4 regions of the Salipiger sp. PrR003 genome follow, and region 4 is predicted to be linked to each of the others. Evidence: riboswitches for the same ligand, from Rfam matches in the RefSeq annotation. Region 4 holds a riboswitch; each other region holds the start of a gene.
What was found. Region 4 has a riboswitch for cobalamin ahead of G0D83_RS03010 (TonB-dependent siderophore receptor). Riboswitches for the same ligand answer to the same signal wherever they lie in the genome.

Region 1 (3,445 bases), on a different contig from region 4:
CAATGGCGCGCAAGGGGCGATCCAGCTGGTGCCATCACTGCGCGCGCCCGGACGGGCGGCGGTGCTGGGGCCGACCTACAACGAGCATGCGGCGGCGCTGCGCGCGGGCGGTTGGCAGGTGACCGAGACAACCCGCCTCGCGGCCCTTCACGGCGCCGATATCGCCGTGGTGGTAAACCCTAACAACCCCGACGGGCGGCACAGCGATCCCGAGACGCTTTGTGCGCTGGCAGCGCGGGTCGGGCTGCTGGTGGTGGACGAGAGTTTTGCCGATCCCGAGCCCGGGCGCTCCATCGCGCCGCGCCTCGACGGAGGCCTGCCGAACGTCATCGTGCTGCGCTCCTTCGGCAAGTTCTACGGGCTGGCCGGTCTGCGGCTGGGGTTCGCGCTGGCGCAAGGCGCGCTCGGCGACCGGCTGGCCGAGCTTGCCGGGCCCTGGCCGGTCTCGGGCCCGGCGATCGAGATCGCCTCGGCGGCGCTTGCCGACCGCCAGTGGCAGGCGGAGACCACCGCGCGCCTCACCAGCGACGCCGCGCGGCTCGACGCCCTGGCGCAGGGGACCGGCTGGGCCTTGGTCGGCAGCACGCCGCTTTTCCGCACCTACGCCGCCCCGGACGCGCTGGCGGCGCAGGACCGCCTTGCCCAGAGCCATGTCTGGACCCGCATCTTCCCCTATTCCGAGCGCTGGATCCGCCTCGGCCTGCCGCCCTCGGACCGCTGGGCACAGCTCGAGGCGGCCTTCGCCACGCTTTGAGCGCTCAGAATTCGACGCCCTGCTGCGCCTTGATCCCGTCGCGGAACGGGTGCTTGACCAGCGTCATCTCGGTCACCAGGTCCGCCGCCTCGATCAGCTCGGGCTTGGCGTTGCGCCCGGTCAGGCAGACGTGGGTCATCTCCGGTTTCCGTTCGAGCAGGAAGCCGACCACCTCGTCGATATCGAGATACCCGTAGCGCAGCGCGATGTTGATCTCGTCGAGCAGCACGAAGCGCACCTCGGGATCGAGGATCTGTTCCTGCGCGATCTGCCAGCCGCGCTGCGCCGCCGCGATGTCGCGCGCGCGGTCCTGCGTCTCCCAGGTGAAGCCCTCTCCCGAGACGAAGAAGCGGCACTCATCGGCAAATTTCTCGCGGATCATCTTCGCCTCGCCGGTGACCCAGTTGCCCTTGATGAACTGCACCACGGCGCAGGGCATGCCATGGGCGATGCAGCGCAGGATCATCCCGAAGCCCGACGACGACTTGCCCTTGCCGGGGCCGGTATGAACGAGAATGAGGCCCTTTTCAGCGGTTTTCCCGGCCATCATCCGGTCCCGCGCAGCCTTGATTTTCTTCATCTTTTCCGCGTGGCGGGTGTTGGTCTCATCGTTCATGCTGCTCTCTCCGGTCTTGACAGGGGTCGGATTTCCGGGCGATCTGACCCCACGCTGGTGCCCGTGTAAACGGGTGAAAAGGGAATGTGCAGCCGCGAGTGATCGCGGTCAGGCACAGCCGCCCCCGCGACCGTGAACGGAAAAGGGCGCTCGGAAAGCCACTGGCCATCGGGCTGGGAAGGCAGAGCGCCTGCTGGGCCAAACGCCCTGAATTCCGTGAGCCGGGAGACCTGCCAGCCATGACTTTTGAGACCGGACGGGGTGTGCCGGTGTCGGGGTGTTCCCATGCCCGGGATCCATTCCGCCGTTACCCCTGTGCGCCCAATGGATGAGGCGACACGAATGATGGACTGCGCGCACACGCGTCAGGAGAGTGACACCGAACTGCTGGTCTGCGTGACCTGCCGCCGGGCGGGGGTGACCCCAGAGGACGCGCGGCGCCCCGGTCAGGCGCTCTTTGACCAGATCACCGCGCTCGATCGGCCCGAAGGGGTGCGGATCACCGCCACCGACTGCCTGCAGAACTGCGATTTCGGCTGCACCGTCGCGCTGCGCGGCGGGGCGGAGAAGTGGACCTACGTCTTCGCCAACGTCGACGAGTCCGCGCATCCCGAGATGCTGCTCGCCGGCGCCGCGCAATACCACGCGGCGCCCGACGGGGTGATCCCCTGGCGCCAGCGCCCCGAGCATTTCAAGCGCAACTGCGTCGCCCGCATCCCCCCGCTTACCCCCGCGCCCAAGCAACAGGACCGCTGAACATGGCCGATCTTACGAAACTCCCCGTCACCGTGATCACCGGCTTTCTCGGCTCGGGCAAGACCACCCTCGTCAGCCACCTGATGCGCAACCCGGGCGGGCGGCGGCTCGCGGTGGTGGTTAACGAATTCGGCGACGTCGGCGTCGATGGCGAGATCCTGCGCGGCTGCGCGATCCCGGACTGCCCCGCCGAGAACGTGGTCGAGCTGGCCAACGGCTGCATCTGCTGCACCGTGGCCGACGATTTCATCCCCACCATCGAGGCGCTGCTGGCGCTCGAGCCGCGCCCCGACCACATCCTCATCGAGACCTCGGGCCTCGCGCTGCCGAAGCCGCTGCTGCAGGCCTTCGACTGGCCGCAGATCCGCGCCCGCATCACCGTCGACGGCGTCATCGCGCTCGCCGACGCCGAGGCGGTCGCAGCGGGCCGCTTCGCCCCCAACGTGGCGGCGGTGGACGCACAGCGCGCCGCCGACGAGAGCCTCGATCACGAGACGCCGCTGTCGGAGGTCTTCGAGGACCAGATCGCCTGCGCCGACATCGTGCTGCTGACCAAGCCCGATCTTGCCGGCGCCGAGGCCGTGGCCCGTGCCCGCGAGGTCATCGCCGCCGAGGCGCCGCGCCCGATGCCGGTGGTCGAAGTGGCAGAAGGCGTGGTCGACCCGCGGATCATCCTCGGGCTCGGTGCCGCCGCCGAGGACGATCTCGACGCCCGGCCCAGCCACCATGACACCCCGCACGACCACGACCACGAGGAGTTCGAGTCGATCACCGTCGACCTTCCCGAGCTCGCCGATCCCGCGCAGCTGGTCCACGCCATCGAGGGGCTCGCCCGCAGCCACAACATCCTGCGGGTGAAGGGCTATGCGGCGGTCTCGGGCAAGCCGATGCGCCTGCTTGTGCAGGCCGTGGGCGCGCGGGTGCGGCACCAGTTCGACCGTATGTGGCAGCCGGGCGAGGCCCGCGCCGGGCGGCTGGTGGTGATCGCCGAGCATGATGACATCCGCGAAGACGAGATCCGCGCCGCCCTGAGCCGCGCAGTGCTCGATCCGGCCCTCTAGGCCGCGCCGCAGATGCACGTCGTCTTCCGCGAAAGCCACGGGCTCGAGGACCTCGAGACCCCGACGGACCTGATGCAGGATCCGGCGGATCTCGTGGTGCTGTCCTTCTCCGACAGCGACCTCGGGGCCTTCGCGGAAGCCTGGCACCAGAGCGGCGGAAGCCTGCCCTCGCTGCGCCTCGCCAACCTCGCGCAGCTGCGCCATCCGCTGTCGGTCGACACCTACGTGGAGCGCACGCTTGCGGGCGCCAAGGGCATC
Region 2 (3,445 bases), on a different contig from region 4:
CTGCCGCAGGGCGATGATCTCCTGCGCGACCTCGGCCAGCGGGCCGGAGCGGAGGATCTGCGCCGGGCTGCCGAGGTAGGCGCCCCACCAGATGTGCAGTCCCTCGGCAGGGAGCCCCGCGAAGCTGCATTCCCCGTCGAGCATCACCACCACGGTCTCCTCGCCCGCGGGCCAGCCCCGCGCGCGGAGGCGCCGCCCGGTGGTGAGTTTCACCGCGCCGTTCACGCTGTTGAGCGGGATCGCATGGGCGGCGGTCAGCGCCTGGATCGCGGTGATGCCGGGGACCACCCGCAGCCTTGGGGGCGGCTGGAGGCGCCCGGCGATGCGCAGCGTGCTGTCGTAGAGAGCCGGATCCCCCCAGACCAGCAAGGCGACCGGCCCCTCCGGCGCGCCGTGCAGCGCCGCGATCCAGCGCCGGGCGATCTCGTCGTGCCAGGCGGCGACGCGCTCGGCATAGGGGAGCGTCGGATCGCGCACGGGGTAGGTGAAGGTGCGGATCTCGGCGTTTGTGCCCGCGGCCTCGAGGATCACCTGGCGCAGCGCCCGGAGGTCGTCTTTCGCCTCGCCCTTCAGCGGCAGCAGGATGACGGCCGCGTCGCGCAGCGCCTGTACCCCCTCGAGGGTCACATGGCCGGGGCTGCCGGTGCCGATGCCGACAAGCCAGAGGTCCTGGATCATGGAGCTTTCCTTGCGGTGGGTGCCCGGCCCCGTTCTGGGGACCGGGCGCCTGGTCAGGCGGTATAGAGCCTTGGCGCGAAGAGCCGGCCGAGCCCGGTGTCGCGCAGCGATTTCGCGGCGGCGAGCGCGGCGAGATCGGCCAGCGGCTCGATCAGCAGCACCAGCATGTAGGCGCCGCCGAAGGTCAGCACCGCGCCGAAGGTCTCGGCCGAGATACCCTGGCCGTAGAAGACCCAGAAGGTGACCCAGGCGACGACCCCGGCCTGGAACACACCCGAGAGCTTCAGCACGTCGGCATAGCGCAGGTCCACATAGGCCGTGTCCGCGGGCACCACACGACGGGCGAGCGCCGCGGTTGCGAAGAGCGGCACCAGAAGCGTGGTGACATTGACGAAGTACATCGGCAGGTCGCTGGGCGCGAAGAACAGCCCCTGAACAAGCAGACCCAGCGCCAGACCCATCGCGGCGGGTGCGGCGCCGAGCAGCAGGAAGAGCGTCGAGCCGAGGATGAAATGCACCTCAGAGACACCCACCGGGAAGTGCGGCAGCACCTCGAAGAAGACGAAGGTGCCCACGGCGGCCATCAGCGTGCGCGCGGCAAGCGAAACGAGGTTGCTGCGCGCCGCGTCCTCTGCGGCGAGCTTGGCGGTATAGCCGGCGGCGCCTGCCGCGGTGACGGCGGCAAAGGCCAGTTTGGCGCCGTCGACGACGCCGGGTTCGATATGCATGATATTTCCTTTACGTGTGGCTGCCCCACCGGCAGCGAAATTGCCCATGAGGGCGGGAAAGGGGGTCGCATGGCAGGTCTCCTGACTCGCAGATCGTCGCGCCTCGGCCCTTCCCGGCATGCCTGCCAGTGGATCTTCCTCGGCGCTCCTCGCTTACAGTTGCGGGGGCAGTCCGGGCCTCTCACCCGGTTCCCTTGCGTCCCGTGCGGGACACCATGCGGGGTCGGCTCAGCGCCGGGCTTTGGTCTGGATGCGCGCCTCCTCTTCGGCTTGTGCGCGGGGGGCAGACGGCTCCTCCGCCGAGATCAGGTGAAAGAAGGTTCCCGTGACCTGCCCGCGCCGCGAGCCGGTCTCGGCCACCGGGGCGCCATCGGCATCGGCGACCTCGGCCAGCGGCGGGTCGGGTTGCTGCAAGATGGTGGAGTAATGGAACTCATGGCCGCGCAGCGCCGCCCCGGCGTCGAAGCCCGGCATCGGCGCGCGCAGCACCGCGCGGCGATAGCCCAAGTGGAACTTGCGGGTCTCATAGCTGGTGACGAGGCCCAGCAGGCCCGCCATTTCGTGCCGCGTGCCGCCTTTGTCGATCAGCCCCGCGCCAAGGGCCATGTAGCCGCCGCACTCGCCGTGGACCGGGCGCGTCTCGGCATGGCGGCGCAACCCGGCGCGGAAGGTCTCGGCGGCGGCGAGCCGCCCGGCGTGCAGTTCGGGGTAGCCTCCGGGCAGCCAGACCAGATCGGCCCCGGCGGCGGGCGGCTCATCGGCGATCGGAGAGAACGGCAGGACCTCGGCCCCGGCGGCGCGCCAGCCTTCGAGAAGGTGCGGATAGGTGAAGGAAAAGGCCGCGTCCTGCGCCAGCGCGATGCGCTGCGCCGGGGGCCTGGGCAGGGCCGGCGTTGCGCCGGGCAACGGCCCGCCCGCAGCAGCGGTGCGGAGCGCGGCAAGGTCGACATGCTCGCGCAGGAAGGCGGCGTACCCGGCGATGGCGGCTTCGAGGTCCGGATGCTCCACGGCCTGGATGAGCCCGAGGTGCCGCTCCGGCAGGGTCAGGTCGCCGCGCCGGGGCAGCACGCCGAGCACCGGCAGCCCGGCGCGCTCCATGCCGAGCCGCGTGAGCCGCTCGTGGCGGGGCGAGGCGACGCGGTTGAGAATCACCCCGGCGAAGGGCAGATCGGGCATGTACTGCCGGAACCCCAGCGCCGTTGCGGCGGCGGATTGCGCCTGCCCGCCCACGTCGAGCACCAGCACAACCGGCCAGCCCATCGCCCGCGCCGTCTCGGCGCTGCTGCCAAAGCCCTGCTGGCCGCGCGTCGCGACCCCGTCGTAGAGCCCCATCGAGCCCTCGGCGAGGCAGATGTCCGCCCCCGCCGCCTGCGCCGCGATCGCCTGCCAGAGGTGTGGTCCCATGGCCCAGCCGTCGAGGTTGAAGCTTAGCCGCCCGCTGGCAGCGCGGTGGAAGGCCGGGTCGATGTAGTCGGGGCCGGACTTGAAGGGCTGAACCGCCAAGCCGTCCTCGGCCAGCGCCCGCAGCAGGCCCAGCATCACCGTGGTCTTGCCGGTGCCCGACGAGGGCGCCGAGACCAGAAGTCCGGGAACCTCAGCCATCGATCTGCGCCTCCTGCTCGGGGGTCCAGCCACTCCACGGGCTCTCGGCGCTTTGCGGGCGGTGGCGGCGGTCGTAGTCCACCGCATAGAGGCAGCTCTCTTCAAAGCCCTCGCCCGCCAGCGCCGGTCCGACAAGGATGAGCGCGGTGCGGGTGATGCCCGCGCCGAGCTTGTCCTCGATGTCCGACAGCGTGCCGCGCAGGATCACCTCGTCCGGCCAACTGGCGCGGTAGACCACGGCGACGGGGCAGTCCGCGCCATAGGCGGGGGAGAGATCGGCAACCACCCGCGCGATGTTCTGGATCGACAGGTGGATCGCGAGCGTCGCGCCGGTGGCGGCGAAATTGGCCAGCGTCTCGCCCTCGGGCATCGACGAGGCCCGGCCCGGCGTGCGGGTCAGCACCACCGATTGCGCGAGGCCCGGCAGGGTCAGCTCG
Region 3 (3,445 bases), on a different contig from region 4:
GCGCGAGTTCCGCGGCCTCTGGGGGCGGCAGATCGCGGTGCTGCCGCAGGAGCCGTGGCTGTCGCTGGACCCGCTGATGCCCGCCGCGCGGCAGGTCGCCGAGGCGCATCAACTGGTGCGCGGCCTGAGCGCCGCCGAAGCCCGCACCCGCGCCGGTGACGATCTGGCAGCGCTGGGGCTTCAGGGCGCCGGAGCAAAACTGCCGCATGAACTCTCCGGCGGCATGGCGCAGCGTGTGGCCATCGCCGCGGCGCGGGCCGGGGGTGCGCGGATCGTCATCGCCGATGAGCCGACCAAGGGGCTTGATGCCGCGCGCCGCGACGATGTGGCCGAGTTGCTGATGGCAGAGGTCGGCAGCGGCGGCGGGCTGATCGTCATCACCCACGATCTTGCGCTGGCGCGGCGGGTCGGTGGGCAGATCATCGTGCTGCGCAAGGGCCGCGTGGTCGAGACCGGCCCCACCGCCGATGTCCTTGCCGCGCCAAGATCCGACTACACCGCCCGGCTGATCGCGGCGGACCCCGAGACATGGCAAAAGCGCGCGCCCGCGCCCGCGGGCAGCAGCGTGGTTCGGGCCGAGGGGCTCGCCGCGACCCGCGGCGACCGGGAGCTTTTCCGTGATGTGTCGCTGGATATCGCCGCGGGGCAGATCTTCGGGATCACTGGGCCCTCGGGCTGTGGGAAATCGACGCTGGGGGATGTGCTGCTCGGGCTGCACCGCCCCTCCGCCGGGCGCGTCACCCGCACTGCATCTCGGGCGCGCGCCTACCAGAAGCTGTATCAGGATCCCGTCGCGGCCTTTCCGCGGCACCAGAGCCTTCAGCGCACGCTGAGCGATGTGGCGCGGCTGCATGGGCAGGACCCGCGGCAGATCGAGCACCACATGGAGCGCCTCGGCCTTGCCCCAGTGCTGCTGGGTCGCAAGCCGGGCGAGGTCTCGGGCGGGGAGTTGCAGCGACTGGCGATCCTGCGCCTGCTGCTGGTGCGCCCGGCCTTCATCTTTGCCGATGAGCCGACCTCGCGGCTTGATCCGATCACCCAGGCAGAGGTCATCAGCCTGCTTGTGGACACCGCCGAGCGCGACGGCTGCGCCATCATGCTGGTCAGCCACGATCCGGCGCTGGTGGCAAAGACCGCCGACCGAGGGCTTTCGCTTCACTGCCCGGCCGGGATGCAGGGCGACCCCGATACGCCGGGCCGATGCGAGCATGGCAACTTGACAAAGCACGGCGCCGCCCCGAGGTTCGCCGCGAACGGTTCCCATCCGGGATGAAAAGGGAACCCGGTGACGCGGCCTTGGGCCGCGGACTCCGGGACTGCCCCCGCAACTGTAAGCGTCCGTTCCGAGCCACCCGCCCCTCCGGGCGAAGCCACTGCGCCAAACGGCGCGGGAAGGCGGTTTCGGGACCATGGCCGCAAGTCAGGAGACCTGCCGTTCCGGCCCCGCGATCCCGCGGGGGCGTCACCTGCGCAACCGACCGGACGGGGTGTCCGGGAAAGGATATTGATGTTTCTTGCAACCTCGGGCCGCCTCCGCGGCCTTGCGCTGCTGTGCTGCGCCTTGCTGCCCATTCCTGAAACCACATTTGCTGAATCGACCGACTACCCGTTGCAGATCCCCAACTGCGACCGTGTGACGACCTATGCCAAGCCGCCCGAGCGCGTGGTCTCGATCGGCCAAGGCACGACGGAGATCCTGCTCTCGCTCGGCCTCGCCGAGCATATCGTCGGGACCGCCATCTGGCTCGCGCCGCTACCAGCGCCGCTGGTCGACGCGGGGCAAGCCGTGCCGCGCATCGCCGACAACTCGCCCGGTTTCGAGGCCGTGCTGAAAGCCCGCCCCGATTTCGTCGCGGCGCAGTGGATCAACGACATCGCCCCGGATCAGGCCCGGGTTGGCACCTTCGCCCAGTTCGACGATTTCGGCATCAGCACCTATGTCTCGCCTGCGGAATGCGCCAAGAGCGACTTCGTTGCGGGCAGCGGCGACGGCGCCCGCGCGCAGGCCTGGAGCGACGATCTGCTGAACCGGGAGATCACCGAACTGGCCCAGATCTTCGGCGTGCCGGCGCGGGGGGCTGACCTGGTTGCTGCCAATGCCGCCCGGATCGAGGCGGCAACGGCGGGTGCGGCAGCGCTGCAGGCAAGGGACGTCTCGGTGCTCTACTGGTTCTCGTCGCCCGAGATCGCCGGCGAAGCCTATGTGGCCGGGCGGTTCGGAGCCCCGGCATGGATTTCCGAAGTTGTGGGGGTGCGCAACGTGATCACCTCGGACGAGGAATGGCCGCTGGTTGGCTGGGAGACGATTTCAGAGCTCGATCCGGATGTAATCGTGCTGGGCACCATGGAGCGGCGCAACCTCCCCGGCGACGACGTGGGCGCGAAACGCGCGTTCCTGGAAAGCGATCCGGTTGCCAGCCAGCTGCGCGCGGTGCGTGCGGGACATCTGATCGAGATGCCCGCGCATTCGATGAACCCAACGCTTCGGGCCGTCGACGGGGTCGAGGTCCTTTCGACGGGCCTGAAAGACATCGGTCTTACGCGGTGAGCGTTTCGCGCCGGACCCGCTCCGGCCCTCTGACGGGGCTGGGGTCCTTCGTGCTTGCCGGTGGCGTCGCCCTCACCCTCGCGACCTGCTGCGCGGTTCTCTTCGGCGAGATCAGCGTGACCCCGCGCGAGGCCCTGTCCACGCTGGCCAACCGACTCTTCGGGCTCGACCTTCCGGTCGATCCGATCCGCGAGGGGATCGTCTGGCACTACCGGCTGAGCCGGGCGGTGGTCGCCATGTGCGCCGGAGCCTCTCTGGCGATCTGCGGCGTGGTGCTGCAGGCGCTGCTGCGCAACCCGCTCGCCGAGCCCTACCTGCTTGGGATTTCGGCCGGCGCCTCGACCGGCGCGGTGCTGGTCATCGTACTCGCGCTCGGTGCCGGGGCCGTCACGGTTTCGGCCGGGGCCATGGCGGGGGCGCTCCTCGCCTTTGGCTTTGTGGCGGTGCTGTCTTTCGGCGCGGGCCGCGGTGCCGAGAGGGTCATCCTTGCCGGCATCGCCGGCTCGCAGCTGTTCAATGCCGCCACATCCTTCATCGTCACCTCCTCGGCCAGCGCCGAGCAGACCCGTGGCATCATGTTCTGGCTGCTTGGCAGCCTTGGCGGTGTGCGCTGGCCGGATGCCGGCCTGGCCCTGCCCGTGTTGCTCGTGGGGCTGTCTGTCTGCCTCTACCGGGCGCGGGCGCTCGATGCCTTCGCCTTCGGCGAGGATGCGGCCGCCTCGCTCGGGGTCGATGTCGCGCGTGTGCGCGTCGAGCTTCTGGGACTTACCGCACTTCTCACCGCCTGCGTTGTCAGCATCGTCGGGGCCGTGGGCTTCGTCGGGCTGGTGATCCCGCATGCGACCCGCTTCTTCGTCGGTCCGGCGCACGGGCGGCTCATCCTAGGCTCGGCAATTG
Region 4 (3,445 bases):
CCGACGAGGGGGCCGCATGCGCCTGATATGGGACTCCCTCCCGGCGCTGGCTCAGGACGTCGCGCTGCTGGCGCTCCTGCTTCTGCCCGCGCTCATCACCGGGCTCCTCGTCCTGCGCGGCTATGCCCCCTGGCCGCTGCTGCGCGGCTTTCTCGGGCGCTTTCGCTGGAGCACGGGGCTCTTCGTGCTGCTCATCGGAATCTCGACCGGCATGGGCATCGGGCTGCTGGCGCAGGAGCGCGGGCTGCGCCGCGGCACAGCGCAGGCGGCGGACAAGTTCGACGTCATCGTCGCGGCGCCGGGCAGCGAGCTGACTGCCCTCTTCGCCTCGGTCTTCCTGCAGCCCTCGGACATGGGGCTGGTTTCGGGCACCGCCTACGCCGAGATCGCCGGTCACCCGCAGGTCTCCATCGCCGCGCCGCTGGCGTTCGGAGACAGCTACGGCAGCGCGCCGGTGGTCGGCACGACCGCGGACTTCCTGCGCCATCTTTCCGAGGACCGGATTGAGGGGCGGCTCTGGGAGGATCACGCCGAGGCGGTGATCGGCGCGCTGGTGCCGCTGGAGATCGGCGCAGGCTTCACCCCCGCGCATGGCACCGGCGACGCTGCCGATCCCGAGGCGCATGGCGGCAGCCACGAGGCGGTAGGGGCAGAGGACCATGATGGAGACACTCACCACGACGAGGCCCACGACCACGACCATGGCGCAGCCATCACCGTGGTCGGCCGCATGGCGCCCACCGGCACGCCCTGGGATCGGGCGATCCTGATCCCGGTCGAATACGTCTGGGAAATCCACGGGCTCGCCAACGGCCACGCGCCGGACAATGAGGCCCGGATCGGCCCGCCCTTCGATCCCGAGTATTTTCCCGGCACCCCCGCCGTGGTGGTGCGAGCGCAGGAGCTCTGGGCCAATTACGCGCTGCGTTCCGAGTTCACCCGGGACGGCGAAACCATGGCCTTCTTCCCCGGCGCGGTGCTTTCGCGGCTCTACCGAGTGATCGGCGACGTGCGCCAGGCGATGTCGGTGATGGCGCTGGTCACCCAGGGGCTGGTGGCGGCGAGCGTGCTCACCGGGCTCTTCATCCTCACCCGCCTCTTCCGCCGCCAGATCGCGCTGCTGCGCGCGCTCGGCGCGCCCCGGCGCTTCGTCTTCGCCACGGTCTGGGCCTTCTGCGCGGTGCTGCTGCTCGCGGGGGCGCTGCTCGGACTGGCGGTTGGCTGGGGCGCGGCGGGGCTGCTGTCGCGCGTGCTGAGCGCCCGCACCGACATCGCGATCTCGGCCCTGCCGGGCTGGACCGAGCTGCACCTGCTGGCCGGCTTCGTCTCGCTCGCCCTGCTGCTGTCCCTGCTGCCCGCCGCCGTGGTGCTGCGCCAGCCGGTCCTGGACGGGCTGCGGAGCTGAGCCCGCGCGCCTCAAGGTGTCCGACCGTTTCTGATCATTGCGCGACGCGCGGCGAGTCGCTATGCCGTCCCTGCTTCGGTTCCGGGCGGCTTGCTGCCCGGTGAATAGGGAATGCGGTGCGGGCGGCCTGCCCAACTCCGTGACTGCCCCCGCAACTGTAGGCGGAGAGCGACGCCGGACCTAAGTCACTGCCTTTCGGGGCGGGAAGACCCGGCCAAGCGATGACCCGCGAGTCAGGAGACCTGCCGAAGCCGATCACCCAGTCCCGGCGCGGGGAGCGCCGCGGGCGACGGACCTTCCGTAGAGGTGGCATCACGCTAACCGTCTGCGGCAGGGGACTCCCTTCCGGCGACAAGAAAAGAACGGAAAAGGGACCATGAAGCCAACGCAGCGCGCAGCGCTCTTCACAGCCACCGCCCTCACCACGCTCGGCCTCACGGGCACCGCCTTCGCGCAGGAGGCCACCGACCTCGGCACGCTGACCCTCAGCGCCAACCGCGGCGAAAGCACCGAGCTTGCGCGCAGCGGGGTGACGGTGGAGGTGGTCACCAAGGAAGACCTCGAGCAAAGCGGCGAGACGCTGCTCGCCGACCACCTCGCGCGGCTGCCCGGCGTCAGCGTATCGCGTAACGGCGGTATCGGCGGGCTCACCTACATGCGCATTCGCGGCCTCTCGAGCCGATATGTTGGCGTCTACATCGATGGTATCGACGTCACCGACACCTCGGCGCCTCAGATCCAATACGACTTCGGCACGCTGACCACCGGCGGCATCAGTCGCATCGAGGTGCTGAAGGGCTCGCAATCGGCGCTCTACGGCTCCGAGGCGATCGGCGGCGTGGTGAACATCACCACCAACCGCGCCACCGAGGAAGGGCTAAGCCAGAGCGTCGAAGCCGAATACGGCAGCTATGACACCCGCAAGCTGGGCTACAACCTCAGCTACCTTGGCACGCGCGGCAGTTTCGCCTCGTCGCTGAGTTACATCAAGACCGACGGCTATTCCGCCGCCGACGAAGACGACGGCAACGACGAGGCCGACGGTCACGAGGCCACCCGTCTTAGCTTCTCGGGCGACTACGCGCTGACCGACACGGTGACCCTGGGCGGCGCGGCCTTCTGGGAAAAAAGCAGCCACGATTACGACGAGTTCGGCCCGACGGACGGCGTCACGCACGACGAGAAGGTTGAGGGCGAGCAATACGGCGCGCGGGCTTTCGCGCGCGTGGAAACCGGCGGCGTCCGCCACGAATTCTCGGCGCAGGTCTTCGAGACCGACCGCACCGACACCTACGAGGGGTCGGATACTGACTATCTCGGCCAGCGCCGCGGTCTCGGCTACGAGGGCCAGACCGGACTCGGCGCCGCAACCCTCACCTTCGGCGCCGATTACATGCGCGAGGAGTTCGAGGTACTCAGCGCATGGGGTGACAGCGAAGGCGACTACGCGACCATCGGAATCTGGGCACAGGCCGACTGGCACCTGAGCGACAAGCTGGAACTGGTCACCGCCCTGCGCCACGACGACCACTCCGAATTCGGCGGCAAGACCACGGGCCGAATCTCGCTGGCCTACCTTCCGAACCCCGACCTCACGCTGCGTGCCAGCGTCGGCACGGGCTTCCGCGCGCCCTCTCCCTACGAGCTCTACTCAACCGGCTCGGGTAACCCGGTTCTCGAGCCCGAGACCTCGGTGAGCTACGAGCTCGGCGTCGAACAGCGCTTCGGCGCGGGCTACCTCGGCGCGACCCTCTTCCGCACCGAGATCACCGACCTCATTGACTACAACTACCCAAATTACGTGCAGATCGACGGCACCAGCTGGACGCAGGGCGTGGAACTGACCGGCGGGGTGAACCTGTCCGAGGCGCTGTCGCTTGCCGCCGCCTACACCTGGACCGACAGCAAGGACGCGCAGACCGGCGACCGTCTGTCCCGTGTGCCGCTGCACGACCTGTCGCTGTCGCTCGACGCCGATGTGACCGATGCCTTCCGTGCCGGCCTGACGGTGCAGCATGTCTCGGGCCTCGAGGATACCGA

Region 1: it holds a riboswitch for cobalamin, as region 4 does, so the genes downstream of both, G0D83_RS04400 (DUF1636 domain-containing protein) here and G0D83_RS03010 (TonB-dependent siderophore receptor) in region 4, are expected to answer to the same signal.
Region 2: it holds a riboswitch for cobalamin, as region 4 does, so the genes downstream of both, G0D83_RS04460 (energy-coupling factor ABC transporter permease) here and G0D83_RS03010 (TonB-dependent siderophore receptor) in region 4, are expected to answer to the same signal.
Region 3: it holds a riboswitch for cobalamin, as region 4 does, so the genes downstream of both, G0D83_RS06125 (ABC transporter substrate-binding protein) here and G0D83_RS03010 (TonB-dependent siderophore receptor) in region 4, are expected to answer to the same signal.

Annotation. Positions count from the first base shown of each region.
Region 1 is NZ_JAAGOV010000026.1:140,067-143,511, forward strand. Features, by position in the region: gene cobD (threonine-phosphate decarboxylase CobD) at 1-754, shown strand, start outside; gene cobO (cob(I)yrinic acid a,c-diamide adenosyltransferase) at 759-1,370, opposite strand; cobalamin riboswitch at 1,409-1,623, shown strand; gene G0D83_RS04400 (DUF1636 domain-containing protein) at 1,713-2,126, shown strand; gene cobW (cobalamin biosynthesis protein CobW) at 2,129-3,187, shown strand; gene cobN (cobaltochelatase subunit CobN) at 3,200-3,445, shown strand, end outside.
Region 2 is NZ_JAAGOV010000026.1:152,547-155,991, reverse strand. Features, by position in the region: gene cobF (precorrin-6A synthase (deacetylating)) at 1-678, opposite strand, end outside; gene G0D83_RS04460 (energy-coupling factor ABC transporter permease) at 732-1,406, opposite strand; cobalamin riboswitch at 1,460-1,639, opposite strand; gene G0D83_RS04455 (cobyrinate a,c-diamide synthase) at 1,635-3,008, opposite strand; gene cobM (precorrin-4 C(11)-methyltransferase) at 3,001-3,445, opposite strand, start outside.
Region 3 is NZ_JAAGOV010000029.1:31,152-34,596, forward strand. Features, by position in the region: gene G0D83_RS06120 (ABC transporter ATP-binding protein) at 1-1,273, shown strand, start outside; cobalamin riboswitch at 1,253-1,437, shown strand; gene G0D83_RS06125 (ABC transporter substrate-binding protein) at 1,508-2,548, shown strand; gene G0D83_RS06130 (iron ABC transporter permease) at 2,578-3,445, shown strand, end outside.
Region 4 is NZ_JAAGOV010000025.1:21,119-24,563, forward strand. Features, by position in the region: gene G0D83_RS03000 (ABC transporter ATP-binding protein) at 1-26, shown strand, start outside; gene G0D83_RS03005 (FtsX-like permease family protein) at 17-1,405, shown strand; cobalamin riboswitch at 1,465-1,670, shown strand; gene G0D83_RS03010 (TonB-dependent siderophore receptor) at 1,782-3,445, shown strand, end outside.